3 regions of the Colwellia aquaemaris genome follow, and region 3 is predicted to be linked to each of the others. Evidence: predicted binding sites of a transcription regulator. Region 3 holds the regulator's gene; each other region holds the start of a gene.
The links. The regulator FNR, encoded in region 3, switches genes on or off when oxygen is low (the NO sensors DNR and NnrR bind a similar motif). The targets are predictions, from matches to a motif close to TTGATCTAGATCAA.
Positions count from the first base shown of each region.

Region 1: a site for FNR is predicted at 1,568-1,581, ahead of AC27HL_RS09960 (universal stress protein). Genes of this name have one in related genera too.
Region 2: a site for FNR is predicted at 1,911-1,924, ahead of ubiT (ubiquinone anaerobic biosynthesis accessory factor UbiT). Genes of this name have one in related genera too.

Region 1 covers NZ_BAAJLV010000003.1:104,609-107,895, forward strand. The annotation lists gene AC27HL_RS09950 (disulfide bond formation protein B) at 305-757, shown strand; gene AC27HL_RS09955 (DsbA family protein) at 828-1,415, shown strand; gene AC27HL_RS09960 (universal stress protein) at 1,718-2,113, shown strand; gene AC27HL_RS09965 (ketopantoate reductase family protein) at 2,214-3,188, shown strand.
Region 2 covers NZ_BAAJLV010000002.1:637,272-640,558, forward strand. The annotation lists gene AC27HL_RS09180 (DUF2989 domain-containing protein) at 1-527, opposite strand, end outside; gene AC27HL_RS09185 (hypothetical protein) at 843-1,199, shown strand; gene ubiT (ubiquinone anaerobic biosynthesis accessory factor UbiT) at 1,252-1,806, opposite strand; gene ubiU (ubiquinone anaerobic biosynthesis protein UbiU) at 2,021-3,016, shown strand; gene AC27HL_RS09200 (U32 family peptidase) at 3,063-3,287, shown strand, end outside.
Region 3 covers NZ_BAAJLV010000004.1:191,274-194,560, forward strand. The annotation lists gene AC27HL_RS12740 (heavy metal translocating P-type ATPase) at 1-477, shown strand, start outside; gene ccoS (cbb3-type cytochrome oxidase assembly protein CcoS) at 474-722, shown strand; gene AC27HL_RS12750 (sulfite exporter TauE/SafE family protein) at 734-1,396, shown strand; gene fnr (fumarate/nitrate reduction transcriptional regulator Fnr) at 1,448-2,167, shown strand; gene uspE (universal stress protein UspE) at 2,338-3,270, shown strand.

The sequences.
Region 1 (3,287 bases), on a different contig from region 3:
ACAATAACGAATTTGAGCACAATGTCTATGGTGGAATGCATTATAGGGGCTTAGGTGACTTTGTCAATCTAGACGTCTAGAGCTTTATTTGTTCTTAAAAATCTTTAGGCGAGGTATTTTTGCATAGCTATTAAGTAAAGGTTGATGTAAAACCATTCAATGCCAATTAACACAATTAAGAGTTTTATTGATGTTTATTAACATTTGAATGACTATGGATTTAATAACCGCTTTCGTTATATTACAATAACTTATTATTTCCTATCGCCATTACACGGCTTGACATAGATTAAATTTAACTTGTATGAAAAATATAAATACTGACACCGATACTAAAGCTAATGTTTCATCAGCTTGGCTTTTAGTATTTGCTTGTTGGGTAATTGCCACAATTGCGACATTGTCGAGCCTATTTTTTAGTGAAGTTGTTAAGTTACCGGTATGTGTTTTATGTTGGTATCAACGTATTGCCATGTACCCTTTAGTGTTAATGTTACCTCTAGCGTTATTCCCTTTCGATGGCAAGGTGATTCGCTATGCTGGTGTATTGACATTATTTGGCAGTTTAGTTGCACTATTTCATGTTTTATTAGTTGCCGGTGCAATTCCTGAAAGTGCTCAGCCTTGTGTTGCAGATATTCCTTGCTCAGAAACTCACTTAAATATTTTTGGCTGGCTTAATATGCCAATGATGTCTTTGCTAACATTTGCAGTGATCGGCATACTTTTATTTTTCGCTCACACTAAAACTAAATGAGGTTACCTTGAATAAAAAAATTCTATTTATAAGCACCGTGATTATATTGTTTTTGGCTTTTTTCGTTGCCATGTCAATATTTCAAACGCAGCAAGAAGCTAAAGAAAATGAGTTAGCGAAAAGTAATATTGACTCGGTAAGTCGTTCTGGCTCTCCTAGTAAAGGTGCCGCAGATGCTAAAGTTACTATTGTTGAGTTTTTTGATCCCGCTTGTGAAACCTGTGCGCAATTTTATCCTTTAGTTAATGACCTAATTAATAAATACCCAGGAAAAGTAAAAGTAGAAATGCGTTATACACCATTTCACAAAGGAGCGGATAAGGTAGTCGCTATGCTTGAAGCGGCTCATCTGCAAGGAAAATTTTGGCCGGCGCTAGAGTTGTTATTTGCTAATCAGCGCGGTTGGACGCGTCATCATGTAGCTCAACCTGAGCAAGCTTTACAAATATTGTCGCCACTAGCGTTAAATCAGCAGCAACTACAAACCGATATGTTTAGTGAACAAGTATCGCAGGTTATTACGCAAGATGTTGTTGATGCTAAAACGCTTGGAGTTCGTGCAACTCCGCAGTTTTTTGTTAATGGTAAACCTCTGATACAGTTTGGTTACCGAGAGCTCGTTCAAATGGTTGAGCAAGCGATCGAACAAGCTTATTAATAGGGGCACTTATTTGAATAATGATATATTAAACAGTATTTAATATATCATTACCTTTTACATCAATTTTAGTCGTAATTTCTTGGCTGTTGCGCAAAATTATTCATTAATTAAGGGGAGTTTACTCAGTCAACAATAAAGTTGTTTTTATCTTGATATACATCAACTTATCTAATTGAACTTTTCACTTTGTCTGATATGTTTAAGTTGTCGCTATCGTGGGATTTGCGATTCAAAACGGTAATAGGAATAGCCATTCAGTTATAGAATTTTTTAATTACTGTAAGTTTTAAGGATATCAGATGTATAAAACTATTATTTGTGCAATAGAAAATAGTGATGAAGGTGAACAAGTTTTAGCGAAAGCTTATCAACTAGCACAACTCACTAAAGCCAAGTTGATTGTTACTCACGTTATTCCATATACGTTTCTTCCCAATGACTATCAAAAAGAACTAAAAGAAAATGCTTTGCCTGTAATTGAAGCGAAAGCTGCATCTTTTGGTATATCGCTGAAAAACGTTAAAATTAAATTTGGTAAAGCTTATGAACAAATATGTTTACTGGCAGAAACTAAAAATGCAGATTTAATTGTGCTCGGCACGCACTCGAAAAAAGGTATAAATGCACTTATTGGCTCAACGGCCAATGCAGTCGCAAATTATGCACAATGTGACGTTTCGCTGGTTAAGGTCTAACGTGCATGTCCTTACTTGACTTTAAAGCGCTAATTATTTTGCTTTTGGCGTGGTAAACTTCAGCTATTAGTCAAAGAATTCAGGTAATAAAGGACGTAGAATGCATTTTGTTATTGTTGGTTGTGGTGCTGTAGGCGGATATTTTGGTGCTCGCTTAGCTCAACATGGTGAAAATGTTACATTTGTGGTGCGAGGCCAGCAATTAAATGCAATGCAAACATCTGGCTTATCAATTAAGAGTATTGACGGTGATATTCATCTTGAAAAGGTTAATGTGCTTGATGCCAATAGCATAGAGGCAGATAACTTATCTACGCCAGCAGATGTTCTTTTTCTTTGTGTTAAATCTTATCAATTATCTACGGCCATAGAGCAAATTAAGCCATTAATTAAGCCGCACACCCGTGTTGTTCCATTATTAAATGGTGTTAATGCAGTGCAGGTAATGCAGGATATGGGGATTGCTAAAACTCATATTTATGGTGGCTTAGCAAAAATTATTGCAGAGAAAGCTAGTGATGGTGTGATACATCATACGGGGGCTAAACCTCATATCACTTTAGGTGCTTTAACAAGTGAAAGTACAACAGAACAAAAACAAGAACAAATACTTGCAGAAGCCATTGACGCGAAGCACCTCAGTGAGATTGCCAAGAGTTTAAAGTTATCGGGTATTAGCGTTGGCGTTACCAGTGACATTAACTTGGCCTTGTGGCGTAAATATATTTTTGTTGCTGCATGGGGCGCATTAGCGTCAGCAAGAAAACTAAATCTAGGTGAAATTCGTTCACAAAGTCATCTTGAGTTTTTACTAGAGCGTATTGTTATAGAGTACGCTGAAATTGCACGTAAGTTAGGCGTTCAACTTAGCGACAAGCATATTAAAGAAACTATGACCTTTCTTTCCCGCTTGCCAGATAGCAGTGAAACATCAATGCAGCGAGATATTGCTCAAGGACAAGAGTCAGAATTTGATATACTTGTTGCTTACCCCATGGCGTTAGTGAACAAGCTTAATATGTCTGCGCCAGTTTTGGCTCAATGCTACCAAAAGCTTATTGATATCACGAGTTAGTTAGTATTCGTTATGTAAATGTCGTCTAGTCAGTCAACATTAGTTTAATCAGGTAAAAATTTATAAGAAATAACAAATTTGCTGCCTCTAGCACTACAG
Region 2 (3,287 bases), on a different contig from region 3:
AATCGAATAGATTTTTGTATGTTTGATTTTTGATAAATCGTGCCTAATAAATATTGCCCGCCCATGGACCTCATACTTTTGCTGCTTTCTAATGCAGTCAGTTTGGCTTTTGCCTCCATATTATTATGACGATTCCACTGAATATATAGAAAACCTGGATATTCAGAATGCTTTGTTTGTTCGGTAATTTCAGCTACTTTTTGGTTTGCCAGCTGCAAGTTATTTATACGTTTGTCTTTTGTTGCTTTGATCTTAACATATTGAACGCCCAGAAAAGGTTCAATACATTGTGCATAATTCTCATAGGCTAATAGCAAGTAATATAGAGGGCGATCTTCACCTGTTTGTTTTGCTAGGCTGTTTTGGGCAATTAAATGCTTATGTTCTTTCAGACAATAGTTATCAGGCTTTAAATCGATACAGATATTGGAATTAGCATCGCATTGCCCGGTATTTGATTGGGCTGTATTTTCTTCATTTGAACATGCAAAAAGTAGGCATGTCAGTAGTGCTAATATTTTTTTCATTTCTCTCTTCCAAGCTGAGTTGTTTATTATATTAAAATTTCAGATGTATTGAGTATGTCAGCAATAACTATTTTTTTAATACTAGTTTACATGGTTTGTTTATAAAACTTTATTGGTGATACTTGGTAAACAAATAGCTATTTAAATATAAATTAATTGTCTATTAAAGGAAGGTAAATTTTGCTCAAAACTCTGTATTAGATCAAAGCTCGAAACATTAATGTCTGTAAAATCCTTCTTAACATCAGCTCTTTGTTGCAATGTTTTTTTAATTGTCGATATAGCGCGTATGTCATTAACATCTTGAGATAATTTATGTTGTATTTATATTTAGGTTATATTGTTGCACAATCGTATGCAGTGACTGAAAAGCTTGTTACCTCAAGCATTTCGCCGCTTGCCATGTTCTTCTCTATAGTCGTGTTTATTATTTGGTCAAGTTTCCCTGTGGCTGGGTATTTAGTTGCTAAAGGTTTTAATGCTCAAGGTAGCTTAAATAGCAAAGCGCTATTTATTTGTGGTTTTATGCTCGGTTTTGTCGAAAATATTTTGTTTTATCTCGACATACTGCCGTATGGTTGGGAAAGCGCAGGTAGTTTTATTGTGTTTGCGATGTCATTTGCGTTAGCTTTTCTATCTTTACCAAAACCAGTAAAGTTAGCGCATATTTAAGTTAGCACTTTACTGGCATTAGAGCTTTTGCAACGCTAGTACTTTGAAAGGATTAACCCAGCACACCATGTTTAATTTCTTGCTGGGTTTGTTCTACTACGTCGGCTAGCAAATCAATGATTTTGTGAACGCTGCTGGGCAGTTGTTCAACATCGATGGCGTCAATCAGGTTTTTCACTTCTAACCCCAGTTCGGTATCGCCTTCAATATGCAAACGACGTTGAAAAAACAAGGTATCTGGGTCTTGTTTACGGCCGGCAATTAGCAATAAGTCGTCACCCGTTGCGCTAAAACTTACGTCTTCTTTAATGGCGAGCTCAGGTGCTGCCATAATTAAGTTATCGCCTTCAAAGCTTAGCCACCAATGTAGGTCAATATCTGTTATTGATATTTTCAACCATTTATCGTTTAAAAACTCGAAGTCGCCGTCTGCAATCGCTTCTTTAAATACTGAGTGTAATGCCGGTAGCAGCATCGACTTTTGCAAGCGAAATGGCACTAAGCGTAAGCTAGGTTTTAGCATTTTCGGTAATAAAGTTAGTGCACGACGACGAACACTAAAAGGTAATTTCTGTAAATTGAAATGTTCAGTGATTTGATTGTTCAAGGTAATTTCCATACCAGTTGTACGACTTTATTGCTTTGTCATTACATTTGGTTGACTGAGCTAAATTATAACAGACACATTAGCATGTCAGTTCCAATGCTTTTATGAAGCAGATCAAGTTAGCAAGTAATATGACCTTAGTTAATTTATATCAAATAATCTCCAACTGAACCTAGGTACACTGCTAAACAAAATAAATTCTGGTTTGGATGATATGGAACTATTGTGTCCAGCAGGTAATTTACCTGCGTTGAAAACAGCAATCGATAACGGGGCTGATGCCGTATATATTGGCATGAAAGACGACACTAATGCCCGTCATTTTGCGGGTCTTAACTTTAATGATGGTAAATTGGCTAAAGGAGCTGACTATGTGCATCAACATGGGAAAAAGTTGCATGTAGCTATCAATACCTTTGCGCATCCTGACGGCGAAGAGCGCTGGCGAAAAGCAGTTGATAATGCTGTCGCTATTGGCACAGATGCGTTAATTATTGCTGATTTAGGCGTGCTTGATTACGCGGCGACAAAATACCCTGATGTTGAACGCCATGTTTCAGTACAAGCTTCAACAACCAATCTAGAAGCAATCAAATTTTTTAAAAATAACTTTGACGTTGAACGTGTTGTTTTGCCACGAGTATTGTCGGTGCAACAAGTGCGTCAGTTAGCTAAAACGAGTCCGGTAAAGTTAGAAGTTTTTGCCTTTGGTAGTTTGTGCATTATGTCGGAAGGGCGTTGCTATTTATCTTCCTATATGACCGGTGAGTCACCTAATACCGCCGGCGCTTGTTCACCTGCAAAATATGTTCGTTGGCAAGAAACCGACAAAGGCCTAGAAAGTCGTTTAAATAATGTCTTAATTGATCGCTATCAAAGTGATGAAAATGCCGGTTACCCAACGTTATGTAAAGGTCGTTTTGAAGTTGACAATAATGTTTATCACGCACTTGAAGAGCCAACCAGTTTAAACACACTAGAGCTTATTCCTGAGCTGGTGAAAATGGGCATTGCCTCAGTAAAAATTGAAGGTCGTCAACGTAGCCCTGCCTATGTTGAACAAGTTGCGAAAACTTGGCGTATGGCACTAGATCGCTTCGCGGAAAACCCTGAAAAGTACGATGTCGAACAAGCGTGGATGAATACCTTAGCTAACCTATCAGAAGGTAGTCAAACCACCTTAGGTGCTTATCATCGTAAATGGCAATAAGTTGTAATACTGACTTATAGGCTAAACCACAATAGTTGGAAAAAATATGAAATTTTCTCTTGGGCCGAGTTTGTTCTTTTGGCCAAAAAATGACGTTGAAACATATTATCAACAGGCATTAACGAGTAAAGCCGATATCATTTATTTAGGTGAAACGGTTTGTTCAAAGCGTCGAGAACTACGTGCGAAAGACTGGATAAACTTAGCGAAAGAGCTCGCGCAAAATAGTGATAAGCAAATTGTCTTATCAACCATGGCTTTACTGGAATCG
Region 3 (3,287 bases):
TCCAATATGAAAACCCTTATGCTTTCTGGCGACCATAAGCCGGGCTGTAACGCAATACAATCACAATTACACTTAAGCCAAGTACAAGCGAATTTATCAGCACAAGACAAAGTAAACGCGATTAAGCAACAGCAATTATCACATAATGTTGCCATGATTGGCGATGGTGTAAATGATACGCCAGTATTAGGAGCCGCACACCTATCAATTGCTATGGGTAGCGGTACCGATATTGCGAAAAATGGCGCCGATGTTATATTGCTCAACAATAAACTTGCCTGTGTTAAAACCTTAAGAGAAGTATCTGAACGCACAACTGTAATTGTAAAACAAAATTATCTTTGGGCGTTTGGGTACAATGCCATCGTTTTACCATTGGCGGTTATGGGCTATATTGCACCATATATGGCAGTAATAGGCATGTCGGCTAGTTCAATTTTAGTGGTAAGTAATTCTTTAAGGCTATTAAAAAAATGAGCGTAATTTATGTATTAATCCCCATTGCTATTTTACTCACCGCAATAGGTATTTATATTTTCTTTTGGGCGGTTAAAACCGAGCAATTTGATGATCTTGAAAAACAAGGTATGAGTATTTTGTTTGATGACGCCAATGATAAAAAAGAGAATAACGCACAACAAAAATCGGAGTCAGCTAACAATCAAACTGATGTTAAAACTACCTCCAAACTTGACGGCAAGAATAATGTCACAAACAAGTAATAACTAAAGCCATGAACCTCGATTACTTTTCTGCCTTTATTATCGGCTTATTGGGCTCAGGTCATTGCATCGTTATGTGCGGCGGCATTAGCACTATGCTCACCACGGCCATTTCCCAAACGGCTGAGAATAAAAAATACCGTATAGTATTTTCCTATAACCTTGGCAGAATTGTTTCTTATAGTTTAATTGGTGGCTTAGTAGCACTTACCAGTTCAATGGCGGCAAAAAGTATTGGCTTTCCTGTTGTTGCACTAAAATCAATTGCGGGCATATTTTTAATTTTACTCGGCCTTTATTTAGGACAATGGCTAATGTGGTTAAGCCATATTGAGCATTTAGGTAAAAAGCTCTGGCAGTATATATCGCCAAATACGAAAAAATTTATTCCTATTAAAAACAATCGCAGTGCTTTTGCATTAGGCGCGTTATGGGGCTGGCTGCCTTGTGGCTTAGTTTATTCAACATTAACTTGGTCGTTGGCCAGTGCAAACGCAATTAATGGTGCACTAATTATGTTTTTCTTTGGACTTGGCACTTTACCTGCTTTGCTGTCAGTATCTTTAGGGACAATTAGCGTCAAGTCCCTATTAGGTAACGCTCTCTTTAGAAAGTCAGCCGCCGTTTTACTGATTTTATACGGTATTTATACTATACTTATTGCATATCTATAACGCATCTAATATGATCCTAATCATTAAAATGCAAAATTTATATAGGTTACTATGAGTAATAAATCGTGTACAGGTCAGCAACATATTCACTGCCAAAACTGTAGTATTAGCGAGCTATGTCTGCCGTTTTCCCTAAATGATAAAGAGCTAGATACGTTAGATAATATTATTGATCGTAAGCGCCCTATTCATAAAGGCGAGCAGATCTTCAATGATGGTCAACCTATGCATGCACTTTACGCTATTCGTTCTGGTACTTTTAAAACTTATACGGTCAACGAGCAAGGTGAAGAGCAAATTACCGGTTTTCATTTAGCCGGTGACTTATTGGGTTTTGACGCTATCGCTAATGCTGAGCATCCAAGCTTTGCTAAAGCACTTGAAACCTCTATGGTATGTGAAATTCCTTACAACACGCTGGATAGCTTGTCTAACAGCATGCCAAAATTGAAAAAGCAAATTTTACGTATGATGAGTACGGAAATTCGCGGTGATCAAGAAATGCTAACGCTACTTAACCGTAAAAATGCCGAACAACGCTTAGCAACGTTTATTAGCACATTAAGTAGTCGCTACCATGCTCGTGGCTTATCTGCATCTGAGTTTCGTTTATCAATGACCCGTAGCGATATTGGTAACTATATTGGCTTAACGGTTGAAACTATCAGTCGTTTACTTAACCGTTTTCACAAAAATGGTTTAATTCAGGTTGACGGCAAGTTAATAACTATTCTTGATATCGACAAATTAAACGAGTGCGCGGCACTTTAATCTCCTTCCTTACATTACCTTAAACTTCCTTATTTAAACATTTCACGCTATGCTTAGCGTGAAATGTTGTTTATATTTGATACGATAATAAATTGATTTAAAACAACTATTATTGTTTCAAACTATTCTATTGTTATAGCTACAGCAGATAATTGATAAAGGAATTAGATATGGATAAGTATCAAAAAATACTCGCTATTGTTGATCCAACAACAGAAGATCAAAAAGCGCTAAAGCGTGCTATAGAATTAGCCCGTAAAACTGGCGCTAACATTACTGCATTTTTGACCATATACGATTTTTCTTATGAAATGACTACTATGTTATCAAGTGATGAACGTGAGGCCATGCGTCAATCCGTTATCAATGACAGAACCCAATGGCTACAAACATTACTTGCAGAGCTCGATTTACATGGCTTAAACGTAGATTGTCGTGTGATATGGCATAACCGTCCATTCGAGCAAATTATTGAGCAAGTATTAAAAAATGGCTACGACATAGTGATTAAAGGGACGCACCAGCACGATAAGTTAAAGTCGGTAATTTTTACACCAACTGACTGGCATCTTTTGCGTAAGTGCCCTTGCCCTGTGTTGTTAGTAAAAGAACATTTATGGCCTGACAATGGCAACATAGTAGCAGCGCTAAATATTGGTAGTGACGAAGAAGAGCACAGTTCACTTAATGACAAAATTACTGCTGAAGCTAAACAACTAACAAAAGTGATGAAAGCCAACTTACACTTAGTTAACTCTTTTCCCGGCACGCCAGTTAATATTGCCATTGAAATTCCAGAGTTCAATGCCAGCGATTACAACCGTTCAATGCAAAAACATCATGAGAATGCCATGAAAGCGCATGCAAGCGCGTTTAACATTGCTGAAGAAAACACCCATATAAAAGAAGGTTTGCCTGAAGACGTTATTCAAAGTGTGGCGGACACCCTAGACGCCGAGTTAGTTATTTTGGGTACCGTAGGCCGAACCGGCTTATCAGCGGCACTTATTGGCAACACAGCCGAACATGTCATTGATCGCTTAAACTGTGATGTATTGGCATTAAAACCTGAAGGTTATATTTCACCACTCGACATTGAATAATGTGATCTAGTACAAAT